Regions from separate parts of the Agrobacterium sp. 22-214-1 genome, predicted to be linked through region 2. Evidence: predicted binding sites of a transcription regulator. Region 2 holds the regulator's gene; each other region holds the start of a gene.
What was found. Region 2 encodes PhoB, which activates phosphate uptake and scavenging genes when phosphate is short. Its sites were predicted from a motif close to TGTCATNNANCTGTCAT; they were not measured.
Positions count from the first base shown of each region.

Region 1: ACQZ5G_RS21040 (DUF47 family protein) is a predicted target of PhoB. The motif match lies at 3,608-3,624, and genes of this name have one in related genera.
Region 3: ACQZ5G_RS09270 (DUF1045 domain-containing protein) is a predicted target of PhoB. The motif match lies at 3,462-3,478, and genes of this name have one in related genera.

Region 1 covers NZ_JBNWCK010000007.1:42,990-49,617, forward strand. The annotation lists gene ligD (DNA ligase D) at 1-1,020, shown strand, start outside; gene ku (non-homologous end joining protein Ku) at 1,033-1,824, opposite strand; gene ACQZ5G_RS21035 (inorganic phosphate transporter) at 1,915-2,919, opposite strand; gene ACQZ5G_RS21040 (DUF47 family protein) at 2,919-3,563, opposite strand; gene ACQZ5G_RS21045 (NUDIX hydrolase) at 3,677-4,219, shown strand; gene ACQZ5G_RS21050 (efflux RND transporter permease subunit) at 4,458-6,628, opposite strand, start outside.
Region 2 covers NZ_JBNWCK010000001.1:1,587,848-1,594,475, forward strand. The annotation lists gene ACQZ5G_RS08000 (acetylornithine transaminase) at 1-298, opposite strand, end outside; gene ACQZ5G_RS08005 (GcrA family cell cycle regulator) at 730-1,263, shown strand; gene phoB (phosphate regulon transcriptional regulator PhoB) at 1,645-2,328, opposite strand; gene phoU (phosphate signaling complex protein PhoU) at 2,359-3,084, opposite strand; gene pstB (phosphate ABC transporter ATP-binding protein PstB) at 3,181-3,996, opposite strand; gene pstA (phosphate ABC transporter permease PstA) at 4,011-5,333, opposite strand; gene pstC (phosphate ABC transporter permease subunit PstC) at 5,330-6,628, opposite strand, start outside.
Region 3 covers NZ_JBNWCK010000001.1:1,834,877-1,841,504, reverse strand. The annotation lists gene ACQZ5G_RS09285 (AraC family transcriptional regulator) at 1-854, opposite strand, end outside; gene phnN (phosphonate metabolism protein/1,5-bisphosphokinase (PRPP-forming) PhnN) at 942-1,541, opposite strand; gene ACQZ5G_RS09275 (alpha-D-ribose 1-methylphosphonate 5-triphosphate diphosphatase) at 1,538-2,674, opposite strand; gene ACQZ5G_RS09270 (DUF1045 domain-containing protein) at 2,671-3,369, opposite strand; gene phnE (phosphonate ABC transporter, permease protein PhnE) at 3,641-4,990, opposite strand; gene phnE (phosphonate ABC transporter, permease protein PhnE) at 4,990-5,976, opposite strand; gene phnD (phosphonate ABC transporter substrate-binding protein) at 6,046-6,628, opposite strand, start outside.

The DNA.
Region 1 (6,628 bases), on a different contig from region 2:
TTCGTCAAGCCGGAACTGGTCGCTGAAGTGGAGTTTCGTGCATGGTCTGGAGATGGCAATCTGCGTCACGCCTCCTTCCGGGGGCTGCGCGAAGACAAGCCCGCAGCAGAAATCGAACGCGAGGAGAAGGCCGTGTCCGATACCCAGGCGCCGCAATCGAAGATCAAGTTCACCCATCCGGACCGGCTTTATTGGCCGGAGGACGGCGTGACGAAGGAGGGGCTTGCCGATTATTATGCGCAGGTCTGGCGGCACATGGCGCCCTTTGTCGTCAACCGGCCGCTGGCATTGTTGCGCTGCCCGGAGGGCATAGAGGGGCAGCGATTTTTCCAGAAACATGCCTGGCGCGGCATCAACAAGGCCGTCGAGCAAATCAAGGATCCCAAGGACAAGGGCGGAGAACCGCTGATCCGCATCACCGATTTCGATGGCCTGATGGCGCTCGTGCAATCAGCCGCGCTCGAAATCCACCCCTGGGGCGCGACCACCGCCAATTGGGAAAAGCCGGACATGATCACCATGGATATCGACCCCGGCGAGGATGTGGCATGGGAAGAGGTGATCGAAGCGGCGCTGGAGCTGAAGCGGCGTTTCGAAGAAGCCGGGCTTGCCGCTTTCGTCAAGACCTCCGGCGGCAAGGGCCTGCATGTTGTCGCACCCCTGAAGCCGCAGGCGGGCTGGGCCCCGGTAAAAGCCTTCGCCAAGGCCATGGCGGCGGATATGTCGAAGGCCGAGCCGGAGAAATATCTCTCCGTCGCCACCAAGGCGAAACGGCAGGGCCGCATTTTCATCGACTATCTGCGCAATGGCAGGGGCAATACGGCGGTTGCGGCCTATTCAACACGTGCCCGGCCGGGAGCCGCCATTTCAGCACCCCTCGAATGGTCGGAACTCACCGCCGAGATCGGCCCGGCCCATTTCACCGTCAACAATATCGGCGCGCGTCTTTCCGCGCTGAAAAAAGACCCGTGGGATGGATTTTTTGCTGCTGCCGAGCCGCTTCCGAAAAAGGCCCGCTGAAGGCATCGAGCCTCAACTTCTCTTTTCGGAAGCAAGGCTTTTCTTCAGGGCATCCATGATGTTGATGACATTGCCACCGGTGCGTGCCTTCGTGCCGGTTTTCTTTTTCGAGGAGGAGACCTCCTCGCCCTTGGTCTTCAGCAGGGACTTGATCTTCTTCTGAATGGGGTCCTGCACCAAAGCCGGTTTCCAACCCGTCACCTGTTTGCCGATGCGTTTTTCCATGGCGTCCAGCAGCGGCCGGTCGATTTTCATCTTCGGCTCCAGCGCGTCGATGCTTTCGCGCACCTCTTCGCCATAATGCAGCGTCCAAAGGATGATGCCTTTCCCCGACGGTTCGAGGAGCACAGCCCTTTCACGACGGTAGATTACGAGGCGCGCAATACCGAAAACATCGTTCACCTTCATGGCCTCGCGAATGACGCTGAAGGCTTCGGTGCCGATCTTGTCTTCCGGGCGCAGAAAATGCGGACGGTCGTACCAGATCCAGTCGATCGATCCTTTCGGCACGAAGGTCTTGATATCGATGGTGCGGGTGCTTTCCAGCGCCACCGCATCGATCTCGTCATCCTCCAGCAGAACGTAATCGTCCTCGGCGCGGGGAAAACCTTTTACCTGGTTTTTGGCGGCGACCGGTCGGTGGGTGATGCTGTCGACATAACGGCTTTCGACGCGGTTGCCGGTTTTGCGATTGAGGATGTGGAAGGTGTATTTGTTGCCTTCCGTCGTCGCGGGCGTCAGCGAGACGGAAGCCGTCACCAGCGACAGCTTGAGATAACCCTTCCAGAAAACCTGCCGTGCCATGTCCGCGATCCGCATTGGTCCCCCGGAACAACAGCCACGGGGTGGCTTTTGTTCCGGGAGGAGCGGCAAATCGGGGCAGGGCTGAACCTATCAGCCGAACAGCGACGTCAGCCCGTAAACCGCGGCGGAGATCAGCGCAGCCGCGGGCATGGTCACGATCCAGGCGATGACGATATTGCCGGCAAGGCCCCAGCGCACCGCCGAGACGCGGCGGGCCGCGCCGACGCCGACGATGGCGCCGGTGATCGTGTGGGTGGTCGAGACCGGAATGCCGAGCCACGTCGCACCGAACAGCGTCAGCGCACCGCCGGTTTCGGCGCAGAAACCCTGCATCGGATTGAGCCGGGTGATCTTCGATCCCATCGTATGGACGATACGCCAGCCGCCGAACAGCGTGCCGAGCGCCATGGCCGACTGGCAGGAAATCACCACCCAGAAGGGCACGTAGAAGCTCTCGCCGAGATGTCCCTGGCTGAAGAGCAACACGGCAATGATGCCCATGGTCTTCTGCGCGTCGTTGCCGCCGTGTCCCAGCGAATAAAGCGAGGCGGAGATGAACTGCATCACGCGGAAGGTGCGGTCCACGGCAAAGGGCGTTTGCCGCACGAACAGCCAGGAGACGGTGAGCACCAGAAGCAGGGCGAGGAAGAAGCCGATGGCCGGCGACATGAAGATGGCGCCCACGGTTTTCAGCAGGCCCGACCAGACGATGGAATTGAAACCCACCTTCGCAAATCCAGCACCGACGAGCCCGCCGATCAGCGCATGCGACGAGCTGGAGGGAATGCCGAAAATCCAGGTGACGATGTTCCAGACGATGGCGCCGATCAGCGCCGCGAAGATCACCTGCGGCGATACGATGGCCGGATCGATGATGCCGGTGCCGAGCGTTTCGGCCACATGCAGGCCGAAGAACAGGAAGGCGATGAAGTTGAAGAAGGCCGCCCAGGCGACCGCATATTGCGGGCGCAGCACGCGGGTGGAGACGATGGTGGCGATGGAATTGGCGGCATCGTGCAGACCGTTCAGAAAATCGAAGAACAGCGCGATGGCGATAAGGCCGATTAGCAGCGGCAGGGCAAGTGCGACATCCATCAGACGTTCTCGATAACGATGCCGCTGATCTCGTTGGCCACATCCTCGAAACGGTCGACGACCTTTTCGAGTTCGCCGTAGATCTCGCTGCCGATCATATAGGCCATGGCATTGCCGCTTGCGCCGTGGCGGCGGAAGAGGTCCTTGAGACCCTGATCGTGAAGTTCGTCGGAGCGGCCTTCAACGCGGGTCACCTCTTCGGCGATGGATGACAGGCGATGCGCATTCGTGCCGACCTTGTTGAGAAGCGGAATGGCTTCCGCGATGAGGCCGGCTGCGCGCACGATCTCATGACCCATTTCCTTCATCAGCGGATCGAATTCCGTTTGCTCGAAAAGACGGATGGTCTTGACGGTCTTGTGCATCATGTCGATGGCGTCATCCATCGACTGGATGAGATCCTTGATGTCGCCGCGGTCGAAGGGGGTGATGAAGCTGCGCCTGACGGCGAGTAGCACCTCGCGGGTGATGTCGTCCGCCTGATGTTCGAGGGCGACGATGAGGTCGCAGTTCTTCTCGACGTCGATGCCGCTCAAAAGTTGGTCAAGGGCCTCGGCCGCTTTGATGACGGTTTCGGAATGTTTGCTGAACATGTCGAAGAAACGGTCCTCGCGCGGCATCAGCTTGCGAAAAATACTCATCATGCGAATTGGCCCTCAATGGCGCTTTATTAGTTGTGGGGGGTGATTGTCATAAAACTGTCATAAATGCACGCGGGGCATTGATGCAACCCGGAAAATCAGCACTATCAACGGATATGAAACCCACCAAGAAAAGCCGGAAAACCCGCCCGGCTCGTGCACTGACATTGCTCCAGCAGCTTGCTGCGGTTCCGGAAAAGCTCTTCACCGGCGCTTTCCGGCAGCAATATGCCGCGCTTTGCTTCCGTTATGCCGGCAATGGCGAGGATGTCGAAATCCTCCTCGTCACGTCCCGTACCAGCGGACGCTGGATCATTCCGCGCGGCTGGCCGATGAAACGCAAGAAGCCGCACGAGGCGGCGGCAATCGAGGCGTGGGAGGAGGCGGGCGTGCGCGGCCGGGTGAAAAAGAATGCGGTTGGCCGCTATACCTATCTCAAGATGCTCGACAATGGCGATGTCGTTCCCTGCATGGTCGATGTGTTCCAGATAGAGGTGACGGAGGCGGAAACCAGTTTCAAGGAACGCGGTGAACGCCTGCTGGAATGGGTGCGCCCGGATGAGGCGGCAAGGCGCGTTCGCGATATCGAACTGAAGTCGCTTCTTGTCGATTTTCGCCCGAAGGGCAAAAAGAAGCGTCAGGGCAGCGAGAGGCCGTAACCGCACCCGTCCGGCATCCGCTCCTGTGGTCAAGACTGTAATGCCGCCGCAATGGGCCATCTCCAACCTTGCCTGATGTTTGCCGTCAGGTGCCGTTGCATGAAACCATGTCGTCCCGTTCTCCGCTTTTTATTGCGTTATCTCCATCCCATCATCGTCCTCGCCGTGCTTCTGGCGGGCCCGGCCGCCATTCTCCTGCTGAGGTGACGGCAACTCCATGGATGCAAAACCGGCCTTTTCAGGCCGGCTGCTTTTGGGAAGGTTGCGCCGGATGGTTCGAATGCCCCGTTTCATCCGGCGCTTTCGGCAACAGGCGGGTAAAACGCCTGACGATGCTGTCTATATAGGACAGGATGGTCGGCACCACGATCAGGGTCAGCAGCGTGGAACTGATGAGGCCCCCAACCACCGCATGGGCCATCGGCGCACGCTGCGCGCCGCCACCGCTGACGGCCAGACCGAGCGGGATCATGCCGAAGATCATCGCCAGTGTCGTCATGATGATCGGGCGGAAGCGGATGACGCCGGCATTTTCCAGCGCCGCGTTCAGCGATAGCCCACGCCGCCGCTCACGATTGGCGAAATCGACCAGCAGGATGCCGTTTTTGGTCACGAGGCCCATCAGCATGATGAAGCCGATCAGCGAGAACATGTTGATCGTACTGCCGGCCACCATCAGCCCGATGAGGACGCCGACAAGCGAAAGTGGCAGGGACGCCATGATGGCGAGCGGTTGCATGAAACTGCCGAATTGCGAGGCGAGCACGATGTAGATGAAGATAACGGCCATGGTAAGCGCCGTGACCATGTGGCCGATGGTCTCCTGCATGGTTTCGGCGTCACCGCCGAAGCGGATGCGATAGCCGTTCGGCAGGTCACGACCGGCTGTCAGGCCCTGCAACGTCTCCGTCACGTCGCCAAGCGTGCGGCCGGCGATATTGGCCGAAACCAGTATCTCGCGGCGATTGTCGATACGGCGGATTTCGGCGGGGGCCGGCATGATGCCGATATCGGCAACCTGATCGAGACGCACCATCAGCGGTGCGCCGTTCGCGGCCGTGCGGCTGGTCGCGATCATCAATTCACCGAGACCTGCCGCGTCGGACCGCCGCTCGACGGGCAGGCGGATGACGATATCGTAGCTGTTGCCGTCCGCATCCGTCCATTTCGACACATCCTCGCCGCCGATAAGGGGGGAAAGGGCCGCGGCAAGATCGGAGCGGGCAATGCCGAGATCGCTCGCCGCCGCAGGCTTCAGGCGGACCGAAAGAATGGAGGTCACATCCCTGGCGCTGGAGGTCACATCCACGAGGCCGGGGATTTTCTTCATGTCTTCGACCAGACCGGTGGCGATTTTTTCGAGGACCGCCCGGTCGTCGCCGAGGATGCTGAGCTGCACCGGGCTTTCGCCGCCGCCAAGGCCATTCTGCAGGATCGTAATCTCTATGCCGGGTATGGCTGACAGGCGTTTGCGAACCGGTTCGGCAAGGGAGAGCGGGGTTCGGCTCCGCATGTCGAGCGGCACCAGCCCCACCAATATGGTGGCCCGATGCTTACCGGCGGCGCCGCCGGTATTGACGGTGGAATAGAGCGTCTCGACTTCCGGAAATTCCTTCAGCGCCTTTTCGACCTGCCGCACCTTCGTTGTCGTATAATCCAGCGAGGAGCCGACCGGCGCGGTAATATTGACCTGAAAGCGGCCCTCATCGGCATTCGGAACGAACTCCGTGCCGACCAGCGGCACCATGAACAGGCTGCCGATAAAGATGCCCGACGTGACAAGCAGGGTGACGAGCCGGTGCCGCAGGGTCCAGCCGATGGCCCGGCGATATTGCCCGGCCATCCATTCGAAGCCGCGGTCGAAACGGGCGATCAGGTGGCCTACCGGCCCGCGCTTCGCATCGGGCTGGGCGTCCGGATCGTACCAGACGCTTGATAACATCGGGTCGAGCGTGAAGGCGACGAAGAGCGAGATCAGGACGGCGGCGGAAACGGTGACGCCGAATTCATAGAAAAACCGGCCGACAATGCCGTCCATGAAGGCGACCGGCAGGAAGACTGCCACGATGGTCGCCGTTGTTGCGATTACCGCAAGCCCGATTTCATTGGTGCCGTCGAGTGCCGCGCGCAGGTGGGATTTGCCCATGTGGAGATGGCGGGTGATGTTTTCGCGCACCACGATGGCGTCATCCACCAGAATGCCGATGGAAAGCGTCAGCGCCAGCAGGCTGAGCGTATTGAGCGTGAAGCCGAGGAAATGGATCACCGCGAGCGTGCCGATGATTGCTATCGGCAATGTCAGCCCGGTAATCACCGTGCTGCGCCAGGAATTGAGGAACAGGAAGACGATGGCGACGGCGAGCGCCGCACCTTCGATCAGCGTCGTCTGTACCTGGTTGACGGATTCGC
Region 2 (6,628 bases):
CGCCGGAATTGGTGAAGAAGACCTTGTCTGCGAATGTCGCTTCCGTCAGGCGCTTTGCAAGCTTTTCCTGGCCCGGGACTTCATAAAGGTTCGAGACGTGCCAGACCTTCTCGGCTTGGGTCTTGATCGCCTCCACGAGGTGCGGATGGGCGTGACCCAGCGAGTTGACCGCGACGCCGGCCGCAAAATCCAGATATCGTTCGCCGCTTTCCGTGAGCAGCCAGACGCCCTCGCCTCGCTCGAAGCGCAGGGGGGCTCTAGCAAACGTATCGAACAATGGCGCGGCGGCTTCGGCCATGGCTGTATCACTCCTTGCGCGGAAGCGCTGTCAGACGGTTGTCAATAGGCTTTCGGGGTTATCCCTTGCCTGAAAATCAAAAATGCCGCCTCGCGGCGGCAGGGGCACTATTGTCACTTCGCCTGCCGATGTCAACAAAAGTCCGCGTTTCCCGGGCTTCTCAAGCCCTAGTAGGTGGCGGCGGATGAGGCCCAAGGTGTTGCCTTTCAGACTCAACTCGCCAGCAAGTTGGGGAAAACCGGAAAATCGATTCGAGATGATTCCCGCGACTCTTGCCACGGAGTCTGCGTGGCACTAGGTTAATCGCTAATTACTAGACTGCATTGCGGCGGAACTAGTCACCAAAAATCAGGCAGAAACCACGCTCGCGGCACGCCCGCGAGGCGGAGAGGGATTCTGCCGACATTATACGCGACAAGCGGAGAAGCGGCATGAACTGGACAGACGAACGAGTCGAAAAACTCAAGAAATTGTGGTCCGAGGGGCTTAGCGCCAGCCAGATAGCAGCGCAGCTGGGCGGCGTGAGCCGCAATGCCGTCATCGGCAAGGTCCATCGCCTCAACCTGCCGGGACGCGTGAAGGCCGGCGGCCCGGTTACCTCGGCGCGTTCCGCGCCCAAGCGCACCGCTGCCCCTGCCCCGCGCGCGACGAATTTCGCGACCCGCGTCAGCGCAGCACCTGCACGCGCCTTGAACCGCTCGAGCGCGGCAACGGCGCTGCACGAGGAGATCGATATCGAGACCGCCGAAGTTCTCGATTACGTTCCCTCCAAAAATGTCGTTACGCCGATTTCCCGCCGCCTGACGCTGACGGAACTGACGGAGCGCACCTGCAAGTGGCCGGTCGGCGATCCGCTGAAGGATGATTTCCATTTCTGCGGTTGTGAAGCACTGGAATCTTCGCCCTATTGCAAGTTCCATGCAAAGCTTGCCTACCAGCCGGTAAGCGAGCGTCGCAAGGCTTGAGTGTTGCGGCACGCATTCGACACTCAAAAACTACGGGCCTTCGGGCCCGTTTTTTTATGGCGGAATCCAAAGTGGTTCAGACGCGGAGCCCGCGTTGTTTAAGAGGCGCTCCCAATCCCTGTTCTTGCGCATTCTCCGGATGTAAAACCGCGATGGGCCCTTGCGGCAAATGCTCTGAATTCGTCGGCGACGTGCCGCGCCCTTCCTACTGTCAGGTTTCACCGCGCAATCCGGCTTTCAGCAGACCGTCTGTCACCTTCAAAAGAACGAGGATACGCGTTTGCGGAAGGTTCAAAATCGAAAGGCCCGACACCGTTCCGGTCTCGGGCCTTCTGATTTTTGGAGAATTTATCCCAAGTGAAACCATCGGTTTCGGTTTTCTCAGGCTTCCATTGAATATCCGGCGCCGCGCACGGTGCGGATGACATCCTGCATATGCGAAAAATTGAGCGCCTTGCGCAGACGTCCGACATGCACGTCGACGGTGCGCTCATCCACATAGATATCGTGACCCCAGACGCCATCCAGCAACTGCGAGCGGGAAAACACCCGGCCGGGAGAGGTCATCAGGAATTCCAGCAAGCGGAATTCCGTCGGGCCGAGGCGCACTTCGCGGCTCTTGCGGTGAACGCGATGGGTCTCACGATCCAGTTCGATATCCCCGCATTTCAGCACCGAAGACAGAACCTCGGGGCGGGCGCGGCGCAGCATCGCCTTGACGCGGGCCATGAGTTCCGGCGTCGAGAACGGCTTGACGACATAATCGTCGGCGCCGGTGGCGAGACCGCGAACCCGTTCGCTTTCTTCGCCGCGCGCCGTCAGCATGATGATGGGCAGGCGCTCGGTTTCCGGCCGCATCCTGAGCCGACGGCACAGTTCGATACCGGAAACGCCGGGAAGCATCCAATCCAGGATAAGGAGGTCCGGAATACGTTCCTGCAGCCTGATTTCTGCCTCGTCTCCACGGGATATCGTGTCGACGTCATATCCCTCAGCCTCGAGATTGTAACGAAGCAGGACGCTCAGCGCTTCCTCGTCTTCCACAACTGCAATCTTGGGCACCATATACTAACTCCGCAAGCCGCTGCCTGTCTGTTACTCGGTCACCGAACCGAGGGTGTTGGAACTGTCGTCCTTCGGACGCTCGCCTTCCGGCTGGCTGCCGGTGGTCATGTAATAGATCGTCTCGGCGATATTGGTGGCGTGATCGCCGATACGCTCGATATTCTTGGCGCAGAACAGAAGATGCGTGCAGGTGGTAATGTTGCGCGGATCTTCCATCATGTAGGTCAGAAGCTCACGGAAGAGCGACGTATACATGGCGTCGATTTCCTCGTCGCGCTCGCGGATGGCATTGGCCTTCTCGGCGGAACGCGTGGAATAGACGTCCAGCACTTCCTTGAGCTGTACCAGCGCCAGTTCCGACAGGTGCTCTATGCCGCGGGCGAGCTTACGCGGCACGCCGGTGCCGGCAACGGCGATGACGCGCTTGGCGGTGTTCTTGCCAAGGTCGCCGACGCGCTCAAGGTCAGCTGCAATACGCAGGGTGCCGATGATCTCGCGAAGGTCTGCCGCCATCGGCTGGCGTTTGGCGATGGTGACGATGGCCTTGTCGCCGATCTCGCGCTCGGCGTGGTCGAGGATCGCATCGTCGGAAATGACCTTCTGGGCGAGCGCGGCATCGGAATTGACGAGCGCACGCACGGCGTCGGCGCACATCTGCTCCGCAAGACCGCCCATTTCGGCGATGCGGCGCGTCAGAAACTTCAATTCATCGTCATAAACGGAAACGATGTGAGAATGGGTCGTTGTCTGTGTCATGGTCTAGTCCTCCGGCTTGGCCTGCATGCGCGTACCCGGAAGCGGGCACGGCAGAAGCACCAGTCTTGTACGGTTTCGATAAAGCGCCGGCCGGGATCAGCCGAAGCGGCCCATGATGTAATCCTGCGTGCGCTGGTCATCCGGATTGGTGAACATCTTGTCGGTTTCGTTTTCCTCGACAAGATGACCAAGATGGAACATGGCCGTGCGCTGGGAAACACGCGCCGCCTGCTGCATGGAGTGCGTGACGATGACGATGGTGTAATTGGTGCGCAGCTCGTGGATCAATTCTTCGACCTTTGCGGTCGCAATCGGGTCGAGAGCCGAGCAGGGCTCGTCCATCAGGATCACTTCCGGGCTGACGGCAACGGCGCGTGCGATGCACAGACGCTGCTGCTGACCGCCGGAAAGACCGGTGCCGGATTCGTGCAGACGATCCTTAACCTCGTTCCAGAGACCCGCCTTCTGCAGGCTCTGCTCGACGATCTGGTCCATATCCGCCTTGTTGCGGGCGAGACCATGGATGCGCGGACCGTAGGAAATGTTTTCGTAGATCGACTTCGGGAAGGGGTTCGGCTTCTGGAACACCATGCCGACGCGGGCGCGCAATTCCACGACGTCAATCGCCTGATCGTAGATATCGTCGGTGTCGAGCGTGATCTTGCCGGTGACCCGGCAACCGTCAATCGTGTCGTTCATACGGTTCAGGGTACGCAGGAAGGTGGATTTGCCGCAGCCGGACGGGCCGATAAGCGCGGTCACCGTATTTTCCCGAACGTTGAGATTCACGTCGTAAAGCGCGCGCTTTTCGCCGTAATAAACCGAAACGTCCTTGCCGATCATCTTGTATGAGACTTCATTCATTTTCTTGTCCAGCGCCTTTTCAACTGCTGCTTCCGACAACATGTTCATTGCTCAAGCTCCTTCTACCAGCGCCGTTCGAAGCGGCGACGCAACAGGATTGCGCCAACATTCATGACGATGAGGAACAGAAGCAGGATGATGATAGCGCCGGATGTCCTTTCGACAAAGGCGCGCTCGGCTTCGTTCGCCCACATGTAAATCTGCACCGGCAGGGCCGTGGACGGATCCATCGGCGTTGTCGGATAATTCGCAACGAATGCCACCATGCCGATCAGGAGCAGCGGCGCCGTTTCGCCCAGCGCGTGGGCGAGACCGATGATGGTGCCGGTCAGAATGCCGGGCATGGCGAGCGGCAGCACATGGTGGAAGATCGTCTGCATCTTGGAAGCGCCGAGGCCGAGGGCGGCGGCGCGGATAGACGGCGGCACGGCCTTCAGGGCAGCGCGCGTCGCGATGATGATCGTCGGCAGGGTCATCAGCGTCAGGACGAGACCGCCGACCAGCGAGGCCGAGCGCGGAAAGCCCATGAAGTTGATGAAAACCGAGAGTCCGAGCAGACCGTAAACGATAGAGGGAACGGCCGCGAGATTGTTGATATTCACCTCGATAAGATCCGTCAGACGGTTCTTCGGGGCGAATTCCTCGAGATAGATGGAGGCCGCGACGCCGATCGGCAATGACAGCACCAGCACGATCAGCATCATGTAGAAGGAGCCGATCAGCGCCACGCCGACACCCGCCGCTTCCGGACGGCTCGACGCGCCGTTGACGAAGATGCCGGTATTGAAATGTTTGCCGAGCTGGCCGCTTTCGGCGAGCTGGTTCATCCAGCCGAGCTGCTGGTTCGAGATACGGCGATTGGCTTCATCCGCCGTCAGGTCGACTTGGCCCTTGAAGGCGCTGTCGACGTCGCCCGACGCCAGCAGCGTGACGGTGCGCGTGGTGCCGATAACGGCGGGATCGGCAACGACGATGTCGCGAAGCTGCGTGCGCACGCTGTCGGAAATCAGGAGATTGACGGCGCGAAGGCCGGCGCGGTCCGTCGGCGCAACACCCAGGACCTTGGCGACCGCATCGCGGGCGATGACGGGATAATTGGCCGTCATCAGCTTAGTGGGATTTGTGGCGCGCTCATTTTTCGGATCGATGATCTGTTCCGAAAACTCAACTGGAACGGTGATCATCGTCTGCTGGAAAGCGGTGTAACCCTTGGAAACCACCGAGAAAAGCAGCAGGAAGAGGAAGATGAGGCCGAAGGAAATCGCTGCCATGCCGTAGGCACGGAAGCGGCGTTCGGCGGCATAGCGGCGCTTGATGCCGATATCACGGCGCGTGGCCTTGTTGACGGCGCTCGCGCCGGCTGCGGGAGAAACGATGTCGGTCATTCATATTGCTCCCGGTATTTGCGCACGATGTAAAGCGCGTAGATATTCAGGCAAAGCGTGATGGCGAAAAGCGTGATGCCGAGTGCAAAGGCAACCAGCGTCTGCGGCGAGGTGAATTCAAGGTCGCCGGTGAGCTGGCTGACGATCTTGACCGTCACCGTGGTCATGGGTTCGAAGGGATTGAGCTGCAGACGGGCAGCAACACCGGCCGCAAGAACCACGATCATGGTTTCGCCGATGGCGCGCGACGCCGTCATCAGCACGGCGCCGACGATGCCCGGAAGAGCGGCCGGAATAATGACCCTCTTGATCGTCTCGGAACGCGTGGCGCCAAGACCGAGCGAACCGTCACGCAGCGAGCGCGGCACAGCGGTGATGATGTCATCCGACAGCGACGACACATAGGGGATCAGCATGATGCCCATGACGAAGCCGGCGGTGATGACGCTCTGCGCCTGGATGAAGTTGGCGTAGTTGCCCGTCGCCAGACCGTTGATCTGCGTGGAAATGTCTCTGAGGAAAGGACCGACCGTCGTGAGCGCGAAGAAGCCGTAGACGATGGTGGGAATGCCGGCGAGCACTTCAAGCAGCGGCTTTGCCATGGAGCGGAAGCGCGGCGAGGCATATTCCGCCATGTAGATCGCCGAAAAGAGACCGACCGGAACCGCAACCAGCATGGCGACCAGGCCGATATAAAGCGTGCCGGCGAGCAGCGGGATCAGGCCGAACTGGCCGGAGGAGTCGGTGGCGCCTGCCGCCGCAAAACGCGGATCCCAGACCGTTCCGAAGAAGAACTGGTGCGCCGGAACCATGGTGAAAAACTGGATCGCCTCCGTCAGCATGGAAAGGACGATGCCGATGGTCGTGAGGATGGCGATGGACGAGGCGACGAGCAGGGCCGCGAGAATGACTTTCTCGACCTGGTTGCGCGCCCGGAAACGCGGCGCGATTGCACGCAGCGCATAGGCGCCGCCGCCGAGCGCGGCCAGCAGCACAACGGCGATCATCGCGATACGGCTGGTGGAGGTCATGCTGTTGAGCGTGTGGGCGGCATCGACCATGAACCGCTCGGGATCGCCGGCGATTGCAACACCCTTCGATGCCAGAAGCGGCCGGACCGCAGCCGTATCGGCCTCGACCTGCGCGGTTTCCTCCGGCGTCAGCCGCTGGAGGCCACGGGCGATGGAGGTCACCATACCGTAGGTCAGGCTCTGCTGCGCTTCGGATTGCGCCCTGACATCCTCGGGGAAACTACCGCGCACGGCCGAGGTGACGAGCAATGGGCTGACAATGAG
Region 3 (6,628 bases), 250 kb from region 2:
TCGTTGAGATTGGTGCCGAGCTCTGCGAGCCGCCGTTGAAAACTCCGTTCCGACAGGTTGAAATAGGGAGCGATCTCGCCGAGCGAAAGCTCGGCATCCGAGAGCCGCATCTGCATGTACCGCTTCACCTGGTCAATGAAATGGGTCGCGTCCGCCGATGTTTCCGGTCGCAACATGCGGCATTGCAGGTTCATCAGCTCGAACAGCCGCTCATCCGCATTCGGATTGACCACATCGAGAAGCGATACCGGAAGACGCATGGTATGGATCGGCTGGGAAAAACTGACGCGCCTGGTCATTCTTTCTTTAAATAGCTGAATATTATTCGGTTTCGGCCGCTCCAGACCGATCTCGATCTGGTTGATACGATCTCCGAGAATATCACGGAGACGTTGTACCAGGACGGCGAGCGACAAATCCACATACTGATCGCGTTTGGCGATAACCGGCGCGAAGGACCATGACAGGGTTACCTGCGTGGCATCCGTTACCATGGTGAAATTGCTGTTGTTGGTCGCGTAATAGACATGGTCCTGAAGAAAACGCAGGAACGCCCGTACCGTCGGTGCGCTGATCAGCCCATATCCGAACGCGCCGGATGCACCCGCTGGAAAGGTGGAGGCGCATTGTAGACCGAAGGCGTCGTCGCCGGAAATCAGTGCGCAGGTTTCGAGCAGGCGGGAAAATCTATCGAGGCTGATACGTTCCGTCAGGCTGCTGAATATGGCTGGATCAATGTCCAGAGCCTTGCAGATCGGCGCGATATCGATGCCCCGGGACCGGGCATAATTGCTGACGCCGGCAGCCAGACCGGCCACCACACTTATCTCGTCGCTGACCCTTTTCTCGGGCATCCCTCGCCTTGGCGTACCATGTTTGGAAATTGTCGCCTGATGGTAAGGCTTGAGAGAGCGTTTGTCGAGCAGCCCGGCTCCGGGATTTTAAGTGCGGTCGGTGTCTGCGCTTTGCTCCAGCACCTGCATGATGGCTTGGCCGGCATCTTCGATAGCGCCGCTATTGTCGACGGTCGTCACGTCGAAATCTCCAACGACCGTCAACGAGCTGCGTTCCAGCCGCCGGAGAATATCGTCCCGGCTTTCCCGCCCGCGCTGTTCCAGCCGCCTTGCCAGCACATCCGGCCGCGCAACGATGTTCACGACCTTAAGACGGGAAAAGGCGGTGCCGAAATGCGGCAGGGCGGAACGCGAACCGTTGGCGATGACCACATCTCCCGCATTGAGATGACGATAGACAGCGGCCGGGATGCCATATTTCAGCCCATGCGCCTGCCAGGACACCGCGAAGGCGCCCTCATCTTCCAGCCGGTTGAACTCGTGCATCGAAACGGCATCGTGGTTTTCACCCCCCGCATCGCCGCTGCGGGTAATGACGCGGCGGGTGAAGTGAAAGCCCGGCCGCCCACACAGTCGCGCTGCGGCATAGTCCATCAGCGTGTCCTTGCCGGCCCCGCTCGGGCCGACAATCACGATCATCGTGCCGGGCGATGCCGCGCGCCGGCTATCCTGCCCATCATCGGTCATGCCACGCGCTTGCCCTGACGCCAGACGGAACGGGCGACCGGCACGCCATCCTCGCGGTGAACCCGGACCAGGTCGGCCCGCAATCCTGTCGCGATACGACCGCGATCAAGAAGGCCGACGGTGCGCGCCGGCGTGGCGGTGACCATGCGCAGTGCTTCCGGCAGGCTGATGGCTTCTACCTGATCGGCGAGCAGGAATGGCGCGAAGAGCAGGCTGAAGGGCACGTAGTCGGAAGAAAGAACATCCAGCACGCCGATCTCCGCGAGGTCGCGGGCGGCGATATTGCCGGAATGGGACTTGCCGCGAACGATGTTCGGCGCGCCCATCAGCACGCTCATGCCGGCGCTGTGCGAGGCTTTTGCGGCTTCGACGCTGGTGGGGAATTCCGCCAGTTTCACGCCGTGGCCGATAGCCTCGCCGACATGCGCTTCGGTGGCGTCGTCATGGCTTGCGACCGTAATGCCGCGCTCGGCGCAGCGGGCGGCCAGATAATCGCGGTGCTTGGCGGAATATTCCGCCGACGCCGCCTGCCGACGCCGCACGAACTCGGCGAAAGCCTCGTCGCTCAACCCACGCTTCTTCTGGTAATAGAAGATATACTGATCCATCGACTGGAACTGGCGCTGCCCCGGGGAGTGGTCCATCAGGGAAATCAGCCGCACGCGCGGATCGGTTTCGAAGTCTTCGAAATGTTCGAGCACATCAGAGGAAGCGACTTCACAGCGCAGATGCAGCAGGTGATCCGAACGAAGGCGGTTCTGATCCGCCGCGGCCTCGATGGCGTCAGCCATTTCGCGCATTTCACCCTTCTTGAAGCCGCCGTCTTCATCCGAGCCGAGCCGCAGGCAGTCGAATACGGTGGTGATGCCGGAGGCGGCCACCTGTGCGTCATGGGCCTGAATGGCGGCGATCTTGTCCCAGATCACGCCGGGGCGCGGTGAATAATGCTGCTCAAGATGGTCGGTATGCAGTTCCACCAGACCCGGGATCAAATAATCACCTTCGAGATCTTCGCCGGTTTTGGAAGCACCTTCGCTGATATCGGCGATCTTGCCGTCACGGATCAGGACTGAGCCCAGAATAATATCGTCTTCCAGAACGATACGGGCATTGGAAAGGGCGTGCTCGGTCATGGGTTCGCATCTTTCTTTGGTGGCTGGCCAAGGGGGTGCCAGCTATGAACGGTAAAGGGCGCGCCGCGCGTTTCTTCAATGAACAAAGCGAGGCCGGAAATGCTGAGAGGTCGATCGGTGAATTCGGAAAACCGCGACGAAAGCACCTCGCGCATGGCGAGCTGCTCGCTCTCGTCGATGCGGCCGGTCAGCGTCATGTGAAAACGGAAATCATCCATGACATGGGGATAACCCCAGAGCGACAGATTTTGCCGCTGGCTCTCCGTCAGCATCTGTGGCCGCCGACGGGCAATATCGGTCTCTGACAGGGGCGCGCGAAACCGGTCGAAATGATCGACGATCTCGGCGGCAAAATCCTGCAGCGGCTGATAGGTGCGGTCCGGGATCAGTGCAAAAAACGGCCCGAGTGCACCGACGACGACACGCGGAATTTCGAAGGTGGACTGGCTGGCCGCGAAATCTTCGAAGGCCGTGAGCAGCTCCGCTTCGCTGTATTTTTCGGCAAGCTCGAAAGGAGCCTTCAGGGTCGCGTGGAAACCGTAACGGCGTGGCTCCTCCGTCATGTCGGCATAGTCGTCGTGGTCGTCATGCAGCGTGCCGGAAAATGCATTGCGGCCCAGCCAGCGTGACGCCGCCTCAGTCAACGGGTGATCTTTAGCCGGAGAAAAATAGATGGCATAGCGCACGGCAAGCACTCTTCAGTGTCATGGGAGACCAGGGATGAGAAGCTATTTGGCGTGACTCGCCAGCTTCCCGCAAGGTCAGGAGTGCGAGGTAATTGGTTTCCGTGACAGAATGATGATGCCGAAGGAAAAAAGCGCATTGGAAATGCGGCAAGCTTCCTAATGTGCTGAAGACACAGGCGGACATGATGACGGGATAGGGCCGGCATAAATCGGGACTGCGCGGGTGTCTGGAGGAGATGACGAACATCGTTACGAGGTTCGTCATTCCATCCCTTCAGACCTAGTGTTGTGTTTTGCCGATCAGGCGTGAACGCAGCGAATTGGAGATGTGGTCGAACAGGAAAACGACGAAGAGGATAAGCAGGACCATATAGGCGACCTTGTCCCAGTCGGCATTGGTGCCCATCGCTTCCAGCAGTTTCAGACCGATGCCGCCGGCGCCCACCGCGCCGATGATGGTGGCGGAGCGGGTATTGCTTTCCCAGAAATAGAGTGACTGCGAAATGAAGACCGGCAGGACCTGCGGCAGCACACCGAAGCGGTTGACCGCAATCGGGGAAGCGCCGACCGATTTGACACCCTCGCGCTGCTTGTCGTCGACATTTTCCAGCGCCTCGGCATAGACCTTGCCGAGCGCACCGGTATCGGTGAAGAAGATCGCGGCAATGCCGGGGATCGGTCCGGGCCCGAAGCTGCGGGTGAAGAACAGCGCCCAGATCAGCATGTCGATGGAACGCAGGAAGTCGAACAGCCGCTTCATGCCCCAGTTTGCGGTCCTGTTAGCGGTGATGTTGCGCGCGGCGATGAAGGCGAGCGGCAGGGCGACGAGCGTTCCGAACAGCGTGCCCACAAAGGCCATGACCAGCGTCTGCATCAGCTTGGAAAGAATATCGGCATGTTGCCAGACGCTGTTGTCGAGGAAATCGTCCACCATGTGGCCGATATTGGAGCGCCCGGGATCGAGCCTTTCTCCCCACAGCGCGAGAGCGGCGAGTTCACCAAAGCCCTTGCCCCAGAATTCCGATTTGGTGTCGAACAGGAAATTCGCCCATCCAAGGAAACGGCGCTGCACATAGACCTGGCTGGTGCGGATTTCCGCCTGTCCGGCAAAACCAAAATGCACGAGAACCTTGTTGCCGTCCTGCTGGATTTCCTGCGGCACATCGTCAGATGCCCGGGCCTGTTCTCCATTGATGATGACGGGATAATTCTTGCCGTCGACATAGACATCCACCCGGGTCGGGGTCACGTCGAGGCGGTTGTCTGTGCCCACATAAACGACGCTGTAGCCGCCACCCGGCAGGGGCTGCAGCCAGTCGATCTTTGCATCGACCGGATATTGCCCGCGGCTGGACCATTGCGGCTCCACCTTGCCGTCTTCGAAACGCAGGCGCGGCTGGGCGCGCCAGGAATACCAGTCCTGAATATAACTCGAGGCACGATCCCACCGGCCCTGCATGAAGGCAGGACCGACATTGAAGAAGAAAAAGCAGCCGATGAGATAAAAGGTGACAGTGAGAAGGCCGACGAGCAGACCATATCGCTGCATGAAACTGCGATTGAACACGTGCGGATGCGCGGCCGCCAATCTCTCGCGGTCGGCGGTGTTGAGAATGAAGCTGGACGACATCAGGCCGCTCCCCGTCCGAATTCGAAGGATTGATGGCCGATCAGCCTGCGGCGCAGCCAGCCGGAAAACTGGTCGACGGCGATGATGGTGATCAGCAGAAGGATGATGATGGCATAGGTCTTGGAGGCATGATCGTTACCGATCGAAAGCCGGAAGACCTCGCCGATACCGCCGCCGCCCACGGCACCGATGATGGTGGAGGCACGCACGTTGATTTCGGCGCGTAGCAGCGCATAGGACACGAAATTGGGCAGAACCTGCGGCACGATGGCGAAGCGCACCCGCTCCAGCCAGTTGGCGCCAGCGGCGCGCAGGCCTTCATCGGGCTTCATGTCGGCATTTTCCACCACTTCGAAGAACAGCTTGCCCAAAGCGCCGATCGTGTGGACAGAAATCGCGATGATCGCGGCGATAGGACCGATGGATAGAATGGCGGTCAACAGCCCGGCGACGACGATTTCCGGGAAGGCGCGCAGCACTTCCATGACCCGGCGCACCACAAAGCGCACGAGACCGGCGCCGACGAGATTGGTGGAGGCGAAGAAGCAGAGCACGAAGGCGAAGCTTGTGCCGATGATCGTCGACACCAATGCGATGTTGAGGGTGATGATCAGCTGGTAAATGAAATGCGGGATGTAAAAGCTGTCGGTGACATAGACGCGATCCGCGACGTAATTGTATTTCATCGAGCCATTGTCATAGGGCGACGGCAGATCGAACATTGCACGGAAGATTTCAAGCGGGCTATCCGGCACAAACGTTTTTAGAAAATCGAAGAAATATGGCAGGCGCTCGAAGAACTTGCCTGAATTTGCCTCGTTGGCGAAATTCAGCGATGCCGCGAGAATGATTAGAAAGACCACGAGCGAAATGACGGTATAGACCCGCCGCGTCGCAAGCTGCTGTTGATAATGACGCATGACCGTTCGGGACGATGCGCTCAATCCCTCGGGCGTGAGGGTACCAGGTTGCAGTGTGGTCGCCATGCCGCTCTTCCTTTATTGGCAAAGCGGCGGTGCACAAGGCACCGCCGCTTCCGGAACATGATGTCAGGATCAGCCGCCGATAACGGACTTACGGGCGTCGATAATCGTCTGGTAGAAGGACGGATCGACCTTGATGTAGGCGGTGTTCTTGCCCTGCGTGTAACCCTGGAAGCAGGCGAGGTCCTTCTTCGGCAGTTCCATGAAGAAGTCTTCGACCTTCTTCTTCATGTTGTCGCCGAGCTTGTTGGCGACCATCAACGGGCCGTTCGGGATCAGCGGCGACTTCCAGACTTCGACGATATCGTCCATGTCGAGGTTGCCCTTCTTCACCATCTGGTGAAGGTTGCCGCCGGAATAGCCCTCTTCCCACTTGCCAACGCCCGAACCGAAGGTGGTGCCAACGTCGAATTTCTTGTCGAGAACGGCGAGAACGAGGTTCTCATGGCCGCCGCCGAAGCCGGTTTCAGCGAAAAATTCCTTGATCGGCGTGCCGGTTTCCTTTGGGATAGCGACGTTCGGAACGAGGAAGCCGGAGGTGGAGTCAGGATCGGCGAAACCGATCTTCTTGCCCTTGGCGTCTGCCAGCTTCTTGATGCCGCTGTCCTTGCGGGCAACCATGATGGTGTAATAACCGCTGGAACCGTCAGAACCC